DNA from 4 places in the Halobacillus sp. B23F22_5 genome. Region 3 is predicted to be linked to each of the others. Evidence: predicted binding sites of a transcription regulator. Region 3 holds the regulator's gene; each other region holds the start of a gene.

Region 1 (3,248 bases), on a different contig from region 3:
GATAGTAATCCGGCTCGTGTAGTTGCTCCGACCAGAGTAAACGGTGGCAGATCAAGACGTACAGACCTTGCACTTGGTCCATTCCCGATTACAATATCCAGACAAAAATCCTCCATCGCAGGATACAACACTTCTTCTACTGATCGAGGCAGCCTGTGGATCTCATCGATAAATAGTACGTCTCCTGCTTCCAGCGAAGACAAAATAGCAGCCAAGTCTCCTGCACGTTCGATTGCAGGTCCGGCAGTAGTCCGGAACTGAACTCCCATTTCATTAGCAATAATGGAAGCCAATGTTGTTTTACCAAGCCCCGGTGGTCCATATAATAAAGCATGGTCCAAAGGTTCATTCCTCATTCTTGCTGCTTCAATAAAAATCTGTAAATTCTGTTTCGTTTTCGTTTGACCAATATACTGCCTCAAACTGCTGGGCCGTAGGCTTAATTCAATTGATGCATCTTCTTCCTGCATTTCATTCGATATCATTCGTTCTTCCATACCGAGTCACCCCCACTCGTTTAGCTTTTCATCATCAATTGCAAGCCTTTACGTACATAGTCATCTACATTGGCATGCTCTTGTTTAGACAGCTCAGGGCGAAGAGCTTTGAGTTCCCGTTCAGAATACCCAAGAGCTTTCATGGCTTCCAGTGCTTCCTCCACTGCCTGGTTACGTTCTTTGGAAGTATGCGCATAAAAAATAGATGCCTCGTTCTCTTCATCTGGAATCCATGCTGTCAATTTCCCTTTCAGATCAAGAATCATCTGCCTTGCAGTCTTTTTCCCGACCCCTGGAAAACGCGTCAAAAACTTCTCATCCTCCTGCTCAATAGCAGCTACGAAATCCCCGACACTTGTAGAAGCCAAAATAGCCAGTGCCCCTTTCGGTCCAATTCCTGATACATTCAACAGTTTAGAGAATAATGCTTTATCTTCTTTCTTCTTAAATCCGTATAAGGCTTGCAAATCTTCTCTGACATAATGGTATGTATATATTTTCACTTCATTATCCATATTTTCCTGGAATAAATAAGGATTGGCACATATCAATTCGTAGCCTACCCCGTTCGTTTCTACAATGACACTGTCATCGTCTAAATCTGTCAATAATCCCCGTACATATGCTATCATGATGTTTCCCCTCTAATCTTACTAAGTATTCATCTATTGTAACATACAAGCACATGTTCGCCCATTCTAAGTAAACAAAAGTAAAACTCTCCTGATAATACAGGAGAGCCGGTGTCTATTGTTTTCCAGTCATATTATTTCCGGAATAGGTTTTGATCACTTTATGAAAATGCTCTTTATCTTTGATTTTAATCCCTTTTTCAAGCTCTTCCATACGCTTGCTTTCCAATGTTTCTACAGGGATAGGGAAAAAAGACTCCATGACTTGACCTTCAGCCGGTTTCCCCAAAAAGATGGTCAATTGCTCGTTTAAATCAATTCCAAAATAACCGTTTGCTTTCACCTCTGGTGAAAGGTCATCAATCTTTTTCTCAAATTCAACAAAACCATCCCCCTGATCCACTAAAGTCCAGCCTGTATAGCTGGCCCAAAAATCTTCCATCGCCCAAATAGTTTCCATTTTTTCATCAGTTTCACGAACACCATCCAGGTACTCCTTCGTCATAGTAACTTTCACTTCTAATGGCTGACTTGCAACTAAGGAAGTCCGCTTTTCAGATTCAGCTGAAGTTTTTTTCTCTGTACTTCCCTTAATTGTAGAATCTGCATCTGGTGCAAGTATGATAGTACCAAGCAAAAAAATGCTGATCGTTATCGATTTGATTATCGTCCTCATCTGATCACCCCTAAAAGAAAATAGCTTCTATTTCCAGTTTGCCCAGAAATGGAAGCTATTATAATCAGGGTGTTAACTCAATTTTTCTAATACCTCTTCGTCGGCTTCGAGATTGTGATAGATATCCTGCACATCATCATTATCTTCCAATGTATCAATTAGTTTCAGCATCTTTTCGGTTTCTTCTTCGCCCACAGGCGTATAAGTTTGCGGAAACATAGTTATTTCTGCAGTTTCGAACGTATAGCCGCTTTGCTCTAATGCAGCTTTGACTTCTGTGAAGCTTTCAGGTTCGGTATAAACTTCAAAGGTTTCTTCGTTCGTTTCCATTTCCTCTGCCCCAGCTTCAATCGCCTCAAGCATGACATCATCTTCCTCAACATCATGGGCTGAACGCTCAATTACAAGATATCCTTTACGATCGAACATATAAGAAACACAACCATTTTCACCAAGATTGCCATCGTTTTTGTTAAAAGCATGCCGGACATCGGCAGCTGTCCTGTTTTTATTATCAGTCAGTACTTTAACCATCACTGCTACGCCACCAGGGCCATAACCCTCATATGTGATTTCTTCATAGCTGACACCGTCCAGGTCACCTGTGGCTTTTTTAATGGCGCGATCAATATTTTCATTAGGCATGTTGCTGGCTTTTGCTTTATCAACCGCTAAACGAAGTGCTGGATTCATCTCCGGATCTCCGCCGCCCTCTTTAGCTGCTACGAAGATTTCACGGGCCATTTTCATAAATACCTTGCCCCGCTTAGCATCCTGAGCGTTTTTACGTCTTTGTATATTCTTCCATTTAGAATGACCAGCCATGGTGCATTCTCCTCTCCAACTTACATATAGTTATCTGATTTCTTTTATTACTATATCATATTGGAGGGTATCGTTGAAGAAGGGTAAGTTACATTATTTGTCATTATCAGGCTGGAACCGTCTTAGGAATTTATTGATTTCTTCTTTCACTCTATCTGGAGCTTTTTCAGCTCTCACTCTTGCATTCAGGTCTTTCAATTCTTCCCAGTCGCTGTGGTTCATATAAATCACTACATCTTGTTCATCGGTGACTTCCGCTACTTTTTCTCTGACTAAATTTTTAAGGTTATGGTTTTTCCGGCCATACGGGGTAGGAATGACTCCGACAAGTACGTGATCTTTAGTAGCAATTACATTCGAAGTAGTTACCTGAGGCAATTCATTGATGGATCGAGTGATTTTCATTGACTTCTCGTTAAAATACTCGTTATCATGTGCCCGATCAGTTATATTATAAGTGGTGTTCTGCATATCTTCTTCTGCTTCACGCTTCAGTCTATTAGGGGCTCCCCGGCGTAATTCATTACTGTCTGTATCGTTATTCTTTTCTGTTGTTTCCAATGGATCATAAACATTATTCTGTTTAGAATTTTCCTGTGCTTCTTCGGTATTACATCC
Region 2 (3,248 bases), on a different contig from region 3:
ATCCGAACATCGTACTTTCCCGGGAACACTTGCTTAACCACATCAATCCTTATGGGGAAAATGATATTTTTGAACGGACCATCGATGTCCATGTGAAAAAGCTTAGGAGAAAAGTTGAGGAAAACCCTGCGAAACCTGAGCGGATTATCACAGTAAGAGGAATGGGGTATAAATTTGTGGCAGAAAATTAAAGCCTGGCGAGAAAAAATGGCCACACAATTACTCTGGAGACTGACGATCACTAATATTATTATTATTTCGCTATTTATTCTCTTAAGTGGTGTTGCTGTCTACCAGAGCGCTTGCTTTCTGGTGGACAGAATTACGGATGTCGGAACGGCTCGCCAGCTAAGCTTCAACTCGACATTGTTTCAGTATTTATGGATATTCAGCTTCATTGCTATTGTCGCTGGCAGCCTGATTCATTACTTTATGATGAAGCGGATGATGCAGCCGATCACTGAATTGACCCGGTCCATGAAAAGCCTGAAAGATGGTACCTATCCGGCTGTACTCGAGACAAACAGTAAGGATGAAATCGGTCAGCTTGTCGAGCATTATAATGAACTGATTATTTTATTGCGGGAAAATGAACAAAATCGTAACAAAATGCTGACCGATATGGCACACGAACTACGTACCCCGCTCTCCAACATTAATGGCTATCTCGAAGGCCTGAGTAAAGGGGTAATTGAAGGATCGCCAGAACTTTATCAGTCCCTCCATCTTGAGGCGAAACGCATCACCAACATGATGCAGCAGCTTCATCAAGTGAAGGAATGGGACAGCCTTGGCGAGCAGTCTTATCCAAAGCGTGAAATGGTAGACATAAAGGAATTAGCGGCTAACTGTGTGAATTTATTTGAATGGGAACTTTCCAATCAACAAATTGATGTGGTGTGTCAATTGGATGAAAGCCGGTTGTTCATTCATCGGGAGGGCATTCAGCAAGTATTAACCAACCTGTTACAAAATGCTATCCAATACTATCAGGGCAAGGGAGCTATTCACATCACCGGAGAGCGTTTGGAAACAGAATATAAGCTGTCTGTTTCAGGTCCAGGCTCCTTTATATCCGAAGAAAATCAGGCAGCGATTTTTGAACGTTTCTATCGTATCGAGGTTTCGAGAAGCCGGGAAACAGGGGGGAGCGGGCTTGGTCTGGCCATCAGTAAAGAAATCATCGAGCAGCATAACGGGACGCTGCAGTTGACGACGGATGGCTACTATCACACCTTTTATTTCACACTTCCACTTCCAAAGCGAATGTAAGGAGAAAATGTCAACTTTTGACATTCTGTGAAATAAGCTTTACCCTGCCGTTGTAATTATATATAATGAGAACAAACGTTCGAAATGACGGGAGGGTGTAGGATGGATAAGCATAATAAAGATCGTGGAACCATCAAATGGACGTCATTGATGCTGCCAGAGCATGTACAGTTGGTGAAAGAACTATGGAAAGAGGATGAACGAGTAGAAAAAGGGATTATTGATGAACAAAAAGCAGTGGAAATCGACTTTCTCCTGCAGCGCGCATTGAATGATAACCTGACAGTCGAACTGACCTATCATAATGGTTTTGATCATGAGCGGCGCCGAGGTAAAATCAATTCCATTTGTTCCGTCCGAAAAGAGCTTCATGGGACAGAAGAAGCGACTAAACACACGTTCACGGTAGACTTGAACGACATTGTCGATATTGCCATTCGTTAAAAGCAGAAAAGGAAAATAATTGAAATATTATCCTGCTTATATTAAGCTTGGTGGTAATAGCTTAATAAAGGGGATTGACATGGGTAGACTATTCAGTTTTAAAGGCTTAATGACCATCTTACTTATACTATTGGCAGGTGCGCTTGGCTTTTTCGGAGTAATGATATTTACCGATATCAATGGGAATGACGATACGGAGAAAGCCGCTACAGAAACCAGTGAAGCAGAAGAAAAGTCTCAGTCAGAATCAGGCAAGGAAGCGGAAGCAAGCGAAACATCAAGCAAAACAACATTTGAAGACGCCGGGGATTTAATCTCCATAGCCCATAGCTTCTATAATGATACGACGGGATATGGTGAACTGGATGACGGAGTAGACTGGAAGGCACAAAGCGAACAAGCAAGCCGCTTTTTATCTTATATCAAAAGCAAAACCTTCGAGGATCCTCCGACTTTACAGGCGGATATGGAAGCGGTATCCAGTTATTTAGAAAAAATAGCGAATGGGTCACAAGATGAGAACAATATCATACAGGCACATCGTTACTTTCATGATCTCGATATAGCCATCAATGATTATACCAACTATAAAGAGGTCTGGGATGTGACAGAGACACCAGTCAATGGCTGATTAGAAAAACTTGGCTTGTCGCCAAGTACTTATGGCGAAAGCCTTAGTATTTTCTTATACTTTAATCCTTTAACAAAGTTAAACTTTCTTAAAGTAAAATAAAGACTCTTACCTTTTCGAAGGTAAGAGTCTTTTGGATATCTGCATGCGCTTGGACAATACGTTTAATAGGCTGGTCACTTTCTGAGTTCAGCCAAATTATCTGTCGTTACAGCACCACCTTCCCGGGCTTTCGTTAAGATGCTATCGCGATGCTCCCAGAATTCCGGACGATAGTTGAATGTGATGTCCTTCCCATTTTTCAATTGAAAGAGCATATCTTTCAAGAAAATCGTGCCTTCGCTTTTATCATAGATCTGATTGATTCTTTCGATGTCTTCCCATTGATAATGTTGGGGGGAAATAGAAAATAGAGGGTTGTAAGTGATCCCCTGGTCCTGGAAGTAATAATAATTGTTGATCGATAAAACAAAGAAAAGCTCAGCAACAGGAATACCTATAGCAAGTACCCACACAGGAGGTTTTTTACGCTTTGATCGCAAAATCAAAAACAATATCAAAAGTAATCCGATCCAGACAAAGCTTGCTCCAAGCATAATATAGGCGGAAATAGGAGCCATGAAAATCCAATGACTTCTCGAAAAGTGGAAAATATCCTGCAGGATGGTCATTAAAGTGACTGGGGCAAGAATGCTGAGCATGAATGCTATAATGATAATTCCAATGGTCAGATAAGTCCATTGCGATTCTTGGTCATAACCATACATAAGCTAATCTCCTATATAAAATTTATATAAAATAGTTTAACTCATTATATAGTCAAAAAATGGTTTTAACAACCTTATTTTCCCATATGAAAAGGCAGGTGCCAGCCTATGTGGAAAGCGTATGCTTTCGTCAT
Region 3 (3,248 bases):
TGTGATGATATCCAAACTTTCAAATTGGTTGTAAAAACAATTGCCCGCAAGCACGGACTGCATGCTACATTCATGCCTAAACCGTTATTCGGTGTCAACGGTTCCGGAATGCACGCGAATATGTCCTTGTTCAAAGGAAAGCAAAATGCATTCTACGATACAGAAGGCGAGCTTGAACTATCAGACGTTGCTTACCAGTTCACTGCAGGTATCATCAAGCACGCAACAAACTTCACAGCTATTACGAACCCGACCGTAAACTCCTACAAGCGTCTTGTTCCTGGTTATGAAGCTCCTTGTTACGTTGCATGGTCAGGACAAAACCGTAGTCCGTTAGTTCGTGTTCCAACTTCCCGCGGCCTAAGTACCCGTATCGAAGTACGTAGTGTCGATCCTGCAGCGAACCCTTACCTGGCAATGGCTGTATTGTTGGCAGCAGGGTTAGACGGTGTGGAAAATAAGATGGAAGCACCAAAACCGGTCGATCGCAACATCTATGTTATGAACAAAACAGAACGCGAGAAGAACGGCGTACAAGATCTGCCAGCTACTCTATATGATGCGTTAGAGCTGCTTAAGCAAGATGAAATCTTAGTGAACGCACTTGGCGAACACTGTTTTGAGCACTTTATCGAAGCGAAAGAAATCGAATGGGATATGTTCCGTACACAAGTCCACCCTTGGGAACGTGAGCAGTATCTATCCGTATATTAATAAGCATCCCCCTTGGTACTATTGGTATCAAGGGGGTTTTTTATTTTAGCGTATTATCTTCATATTTAAGTCCGTAAAAAAAGCCATTGATTTTTTCATCAATGGCTTCTTTCATTATTAAAAGATTACATTCTAACTTGATTTAACACCAGCCGAGGTCACAATCAGTAACATATTGTTTGATATCTGTTATTTTATGCATGCGATAGATTTTTCCGTTATGATATTTAAAGCCCTCTGACATTTCATAACGATTCTCTTGTCCAGACATGAGAATCCGTCCGATTTTTTCTTTATAGAGGTAGAGATTCATATTTCCTTCTTCTAACTTTCCATTGATACTATCTGTTATATCCACCATCTGCAATTCTTCTTTTCTCATTCCATTCCTCCTTATTAGAATCTTGATTCAAATAACGTAAATAAATATATAAATGGTATTATAATAATTTTTTCAGGTAAAATCAACACATATTCAGAATATATAGATTTTTCAGTTAATTAGTCCTGTATACTTTATTGAAATATCGTTCTATGCTTTTACGCTGGGGCAGGCAGGTTTAAGTTGTTGTAAATGCATTGTTAAAGAATGTTAAGAAGCCCAAGACATGCAGGACTAATAGAATCCCCTGTCAAAATTGTTTTCGAAAGGAGATGACATGCATGAGTTTTACTCGCCATTCGAAATCAATTACCAGAGAATTAGAATCGATTATGAAAACCAGGAGAGGTGAAGAGGTTCTTACCTTTATCACAGAATTTGGATTTGTTCAGGGTATACCAGGGGAGTTAAAAGAAAATCGACACAGCGATTTGAAACATCGGTCTGATAAGTCAGCATGTCGTTATAAACCTTACAATTTCACGTATGTAAAGGAAGTTATCATACATTCTTTTGAAGGTGAGTTAATTAAAGTGGATCATTTGGTTATTTATGATGAGCAACTTATTGGTATTATGCCTGGTAAACTGTTTTAGCCAGGGAAATAAGAAGAGCCCTGTATCCCTTCCCGGGATACAGGGCTCTTCTATTTTTATATAGAGATTATGATCAGTGAATTGCTCTATATAAACCTACGACTTTACCCAGAATCGAGACATCATGCAGGATGATCGGGTCCATGGTTGCATTTTCCGGCTGCAGGCGAATGTGGTTTTTCTCTTTGAAGAAGCGTTTGACTGTCGCTTCTTCATCTTCTGTCATGGCGACGACGATTTCTCCATTTTGAGCGGTTGGCGTCTGTTTTACAATTACCATGTCTCCATCAAGTATACCTGCTTCAATCATACTCTCACCTTCGACAACAAGGACAAAAGTGTTTTCTTCCCCAGCTAAATTTTGTGGTAAAGGTACATATTCTTCAATATTTTCAATAGCAGTTATCGGCGTACCAGCGGTTACTTTACCAATAACAGGAGCATAGGATGCTTCGCTCCTTGGAATGTTTTGTTCTTCCTCTAATTCTAACACTTCGATGGCTCTTGGTTTCGTTGGGTCACGTCGGATGAATCCCTTTTTTTCCAGCCTCGCAAGGTGTCCATGAACAGTAGAACTGGATGCCAATCCGACAGCCTGGCCAATTTCACGCACGGAAGGTGGATAACCTTTGGCGAGGACTTCCTCTTTTATGAATTTCAATATTTCCTGTTGCCGTTTCGATAATTTACTCATATAAGCACACCTCGTACATATGTTTTTATTAACCACATTGTACCATGATGATTTCAACAATACAAACATTCGTTCGAATATACACTTGACAGGAACGAATGTTCGTATATAATTATAACTAACAAACGCGAACAAAAGTTCTGTATGGAGGGGTTAAAATGTTTGATAAACTATCTAAATTGGACATGACTTATATTATTCTTTTCATTTTGAGTCTGGTATTTTTATATGCTGCGATGTCCATAAGCAGCTAAAATGGTCTATGTAGTTTATTGTTCGTATTAACACGCAGAAAGGGTCGCAGACATGAAAGTAATAATCTATTGCAGAGTCAGTACAGAAAAAGAAGCTCAAGTTACTTCTTTAGCGAGACAGGAATCGGAGTTGCTTGCCATGGCAGAACGAGAGAACATGGAAGTGATGGATATAATTAAAGAGCAAGCGAGCGGATATGAAATTGAACGTGAAGGTGTTTTTCAAATGCTGGACCGTTTTTCTGAAGGAAAGGCAGAGGGTTTACTGATCCAGGATGAGACTAGGCTGGGGAGGGGGAACACGAAGATTGCCCTGTTTCACCAGCTTCAAAAAATGAACGTACAAGTACTGTCTTTGACACATCAGGGAGAATTGCAATTGTCAGAGTCAGATTCGATGGTGTTGCAAATCGTCGGGATAGTGGAGGAGTACCAGCGGAAAATCCATAACCTCAAAATAAAGCGCGGAATGAATAAAGCGATGGAAAGGGGTTATAACCCGGGTGACAACCTTACCAATCAGCATTTGGCAAGGGGACGGGAAAGGATTGAGTTTCCGATTGAGGAGGTTGTCCGGCTTCGTAATAATAAACTGACTTTCGAGGAAA
Region 4 (3,248 bases), on a different contig from region 3:
CTGACTGGATGGAAATCGAAAAGCAGCGTGGTATATCGGTAACTTCCAGTGTCATGAATTTCCCCTATCGGGATTATCAGGTCAATATACTGGATACTCCTGGACACGAAGATTTCAGTGAAGACACCTACCGTACACTGACCGCTGTAGACAGTGTCGTCATGATCATCGATGCTACCAAAGGGATCGAAGCCCAGACGCTGAAATTATTCAAAGTTTGTAAAATGCGTGGAATTCCAATTTTTACATTCATCAACAAATTAGACCGTGAGGGCCGCGAGCCATTCGAATTGATGGAAGAAATCGAGGAAGTCCTGGATATCGAGACGTATCCAATGACATGGCCTGCTGGTATGGGCAAACGGTTCCTTGGTGTATTTGACCGCCATCATGAACAGTTCATTTCCTATACCGGAAATGAAGAAGAAACTTACATTCCTTATTCGGATTTAGAAAAGCCGGAACATCAGGAATTGGTCGAGCATTCTACTTATCAGGAAACGCTTGAGGAACTGATGCTGCTTGATGAAGCAGGCGATCAATTCAGTATGGAAAAAGTAATGCGAGGAGAACAGACGCCTGTTTTCTTCGGAAGCGCATTGGCACCATTTGGCGTGGAGGGCTTTTTCGACACGTTCATTGATATGGCACCTGCTCCTGCACCACGTCGTTCTACAGAAGGTATCGTATCTCCGGACGATCCGGAGTTTTCTGGTTTTATTTTCAAAATCCAGGCCAACATGAACCCACAGCATCGTGACCGGGTCGCATTTGTCCGAATCTGTTCCGGAAAATTCGAGCGGGGCATGAACGTGACATTGGGACGGACGGGTAAAACCTTTAAGCTTGCACAGTCCCAGCAGTTCGTCGCATCTTCAAGGGGGACGATCGATGAAGCTTATGCCGGCGACATTATCGGGATTTATGATCCTAACGTATACCGGATCGGCGATACGATTTTGACTGGGAAAACGAACTTCGAATATGACGAACTGCCGCAGTTCCCTCCGGAAGAATTCAAAAAAGTTACGGCGAAGAACGTCATGAAGTCGAAGCAGTTCAAAAAAGGGATAGAGCAGCTCGTGCAGGAAGGTGCGATCCAGTTGTTCAAACGCTATCGGTTTGAGGATTATATCCTTGGAGCTGTCGGCAAGTTGCAATATGATGTGTTCGAGTACCGGATGAAAAACGAATATAACGTCGAAGTCGAACTAGAGCCGCTGGGAGAAAGGATTCCACGCTGGCTGAAAGAAGATCAGGTCAATGAATCTCTTTTCGACGAACGGAACATGCTTGTCCAGGACCGGGAAGGAAGTCCGCTTGTATTATTCAAAAACGACTTCTCTTTGCGCTGGTTCCAGGATAAGAATCCTGACATCGAGTTGATCGATCTGTTTGAAGTGAATCAATACGACCAATCGTACTAAATGGAAAAGAAGCGATACCTCAGAACACCGGGTATCGCTTCTTTTTGTCTAAGGAAGTAACTGCTTATATGAAATTAATAGGAGGTCGCAGGCAAGAAATAGGCGGAAGTAAATAATTACGGTATTTAGATCACTAAAATTAGGCGAAACTTCTAAAAGAAAGGAAGAAAAATGTTCCAAAGGCATTTTAATCGAATATTTGTTCGCATCCATGTTAGAATTGTATAATATTGTGGTAAACTAGTGATGTATATTCAAGGAACGGAGGTTGCTTTGTGAAGAACGAGAATAAATTCGAGCTTGTTTCACAGTATCAACCAGAAGGGGACCAACCCCGTGCGATAGAAGAATTGGTGAAACGGATCAACGGTGGCGAGAAGCACCTGACTTTACTTGGTGCGACTGGTACCGGGAAGACGTTCACCATGTCGAATGTGATTCAACAAGTGAACAAGCCGACGCTGATCATTGCTCATAACAAGACGTTGGCTGGTCAATTATATAGTGAGTTCAAGGAATTTTTCCCGAACAATGCGGTCGAGTATTTTGTCAGTTATTACGATTACTATCAACCGGAGGCGTATGTGCCGTCTTCGGATACGTTCATTGAAAAGGATGCCAGCATCAATGATGAAATCGATAAGCTGCGCCACTCGGCAACATCAGCCTTGTTTGAACGGAACGATGTCATTATCGTGGCCAGTGTCTCGTGTATCTATGGCTTGGGTAATCCGGATGAATACCGCAGCCAGGTGCTTTCCGTTCGTACTGATATGGAAAAAGAACGTGATGAACTGCTGCGTGATTTGGTCGATATCCAGTACGCACGAAACGATATTGATTTCCAGCGCGGTACGTTCCGTGTCCGGGGTGACTCGGTGGAAATCATACCAGCATCCCGGGAGGAGCATGCGATCCGTGTTGAGTTTTTTGGTGATGAAATAGACCGGATCAGAGAAATCGATGTACTGACCGGAGAAATTATTGGTGACCGGGAACATGTAGCTATTTTTCCGGCATCCCACTTCGTAACCCGCGAAGAAAAAATGAAAATTGCAATCAAGAATATTGAAAAAGAATTAGAACAGCAGTTGAAAAAGTTCCGTGAAGAAAACAAGCTGTTAGAAGCACAGCGATTGGAGCAACGGACAAACTATGACCTGGAAATGATGCAGGAAATGGGTTTCTGTTCAGGTATCGAGAACTATTCCCGTCATTTGACACTAAGAGAAGAAGGCGCCACTCCCTATACATTAATCGATTACTTCCCCGAAGACTTTCTGGTGATGGTCGATGAGTCGCACGTGACGTTGCCGCAGGTGCGGGGAATGTACAATGGCGACCGGGCCCGAAAGCAGGTACTGGTCGATCATGGTTTCCGTCTGCCCTCGGCCCTGGACAACCGTCCGCTTAGGTTCGAAGAGTTCGAGCAAAAGGTGAATCAGAGTATGTATGTATCTGCCACTCCTGGTCCATATGAACTGGAGCATACGCCGAAAATGGTCGAACAGATCATCCGGCCGACCGGCCTGCTTGATCCAGAAATCGAGGTTCGTCCAATTAAAGGACAGATTGATGATCTGATCGGTGAAATCAATAAGCGTATGGATAAGAACGAACGGGTATTGGTTACTACATTGACGAAAAAAATGTCTGAAGACCTTACTGATTATCTGAAGGAAATCGGAATTAAAGTAGCCTACCTGCATTCTGAAATCAAAACGCTGGAACGTATTGAAATAATCCGGGATCTGAGACTCGGAAAATATGATGTCCTGGTAGGGATCAACCTGCTTCGTGAAGGGCTGGATATTCCGGAAG

The links. The regulator LexA, encoded in region 3, represses DNA repair genes until DNA is damaged. The targets are predictions, from matches to a motif close to CGAACATATGTTCG.
Region 1: the regulator LexA is predicted to act here: its motif matches at 1,176-1,189, upstream of ruvA (Holliday junction branch migration protein RuvA).
Region 2: the regulator LexA is predicted to act here: its motif matches at 1,341-1,354, upstream of ACGTN9_RS00140 (YolD-like family protein).
Region 4: the regulator LexA is predicted to act here: its motif matches at 1,620-1,633, upstream of uvrB (excinuclease ABC subunit UvrB).

The regions. Positions count from the first base shown of each region.
Region 1 is NZ_JBIEKI010000002.1:11,543-14,790, reverse strand. It holds gene ruvB (Holliday junction branch migration DNA helicase RuvB) at 1-497, opposite strand, end outside; gene ruvA (Holliday junction branch migration protein RuvA) at 518-1,129, opposite strand; gene ACGTN9_RS03350 (BofC C-terminal domain-containing protein) at 1,245-1,805, opposite strand; gene ACGTN9_RS03345 (YebC/PmpR family DNA-binding transcriptional regulator) at 1,878-2,630, opposite strand; gene ACGTN9_RS03340 (YhcN/YlaJ family sporulation lipoprotein) at 2,724-3,248, opposite strand, start outside.
Region 2 is NZ_JBIEKI010000001.1:25,272-28,519, reverse strand. It holds gene ACGTN9_RS00150 (response regulator transcription factor) at 1-191, shown strand, start outside; gene ACGTN9_RS00145 (sensor histidine kinase) at 175-1,272, shown strand; gene ACGTN9_RS00140 (YolD-like family protein) at 1,375-1,716, shown strand; gene ACGTN9_RS00135 (hypothetical protein) at 1,796-2,347, shown strand; gene ACGTN9_RS00130 (hypothetical protein) at 2,524-3,114, opposite strand; gene ACGTN9_RS00125 (DMT family transporter) at 3,223-3,248, shown strand, end outside.
Region 3 is NZ_JBIEKI010000004.1:95,438-98,685, reverse strand. It holds gene glnA (type I glutamate--ammonia ligase) at 1-714, shown strand, start outside; gene ACGTN9_RS07530 (YusG family protein) at 857-1,096, opposite strand; gene ACGTN9_RS07525 (hypothetical protein) at 1,378-1,692, shown strand; gene lexA (transcriptional repressor LexA) at 1,766-2,386, opposite strand; gene ACGTN9_RS07515 (YneB family resolvase-like protein) at 2,693-3,248, shown strand, end outside.
Region 4 is NZ_JBIEKI010000003.1:43,143-46,390, reverse strand. It holds gene ACGTN9_RS05665 (peptide chain release factor 3) at 1-1,427, shown strand, start outside; gene uvrB (excinuclease ABC subunit UvrB) at 1,703-3,248, shown strand, end outside.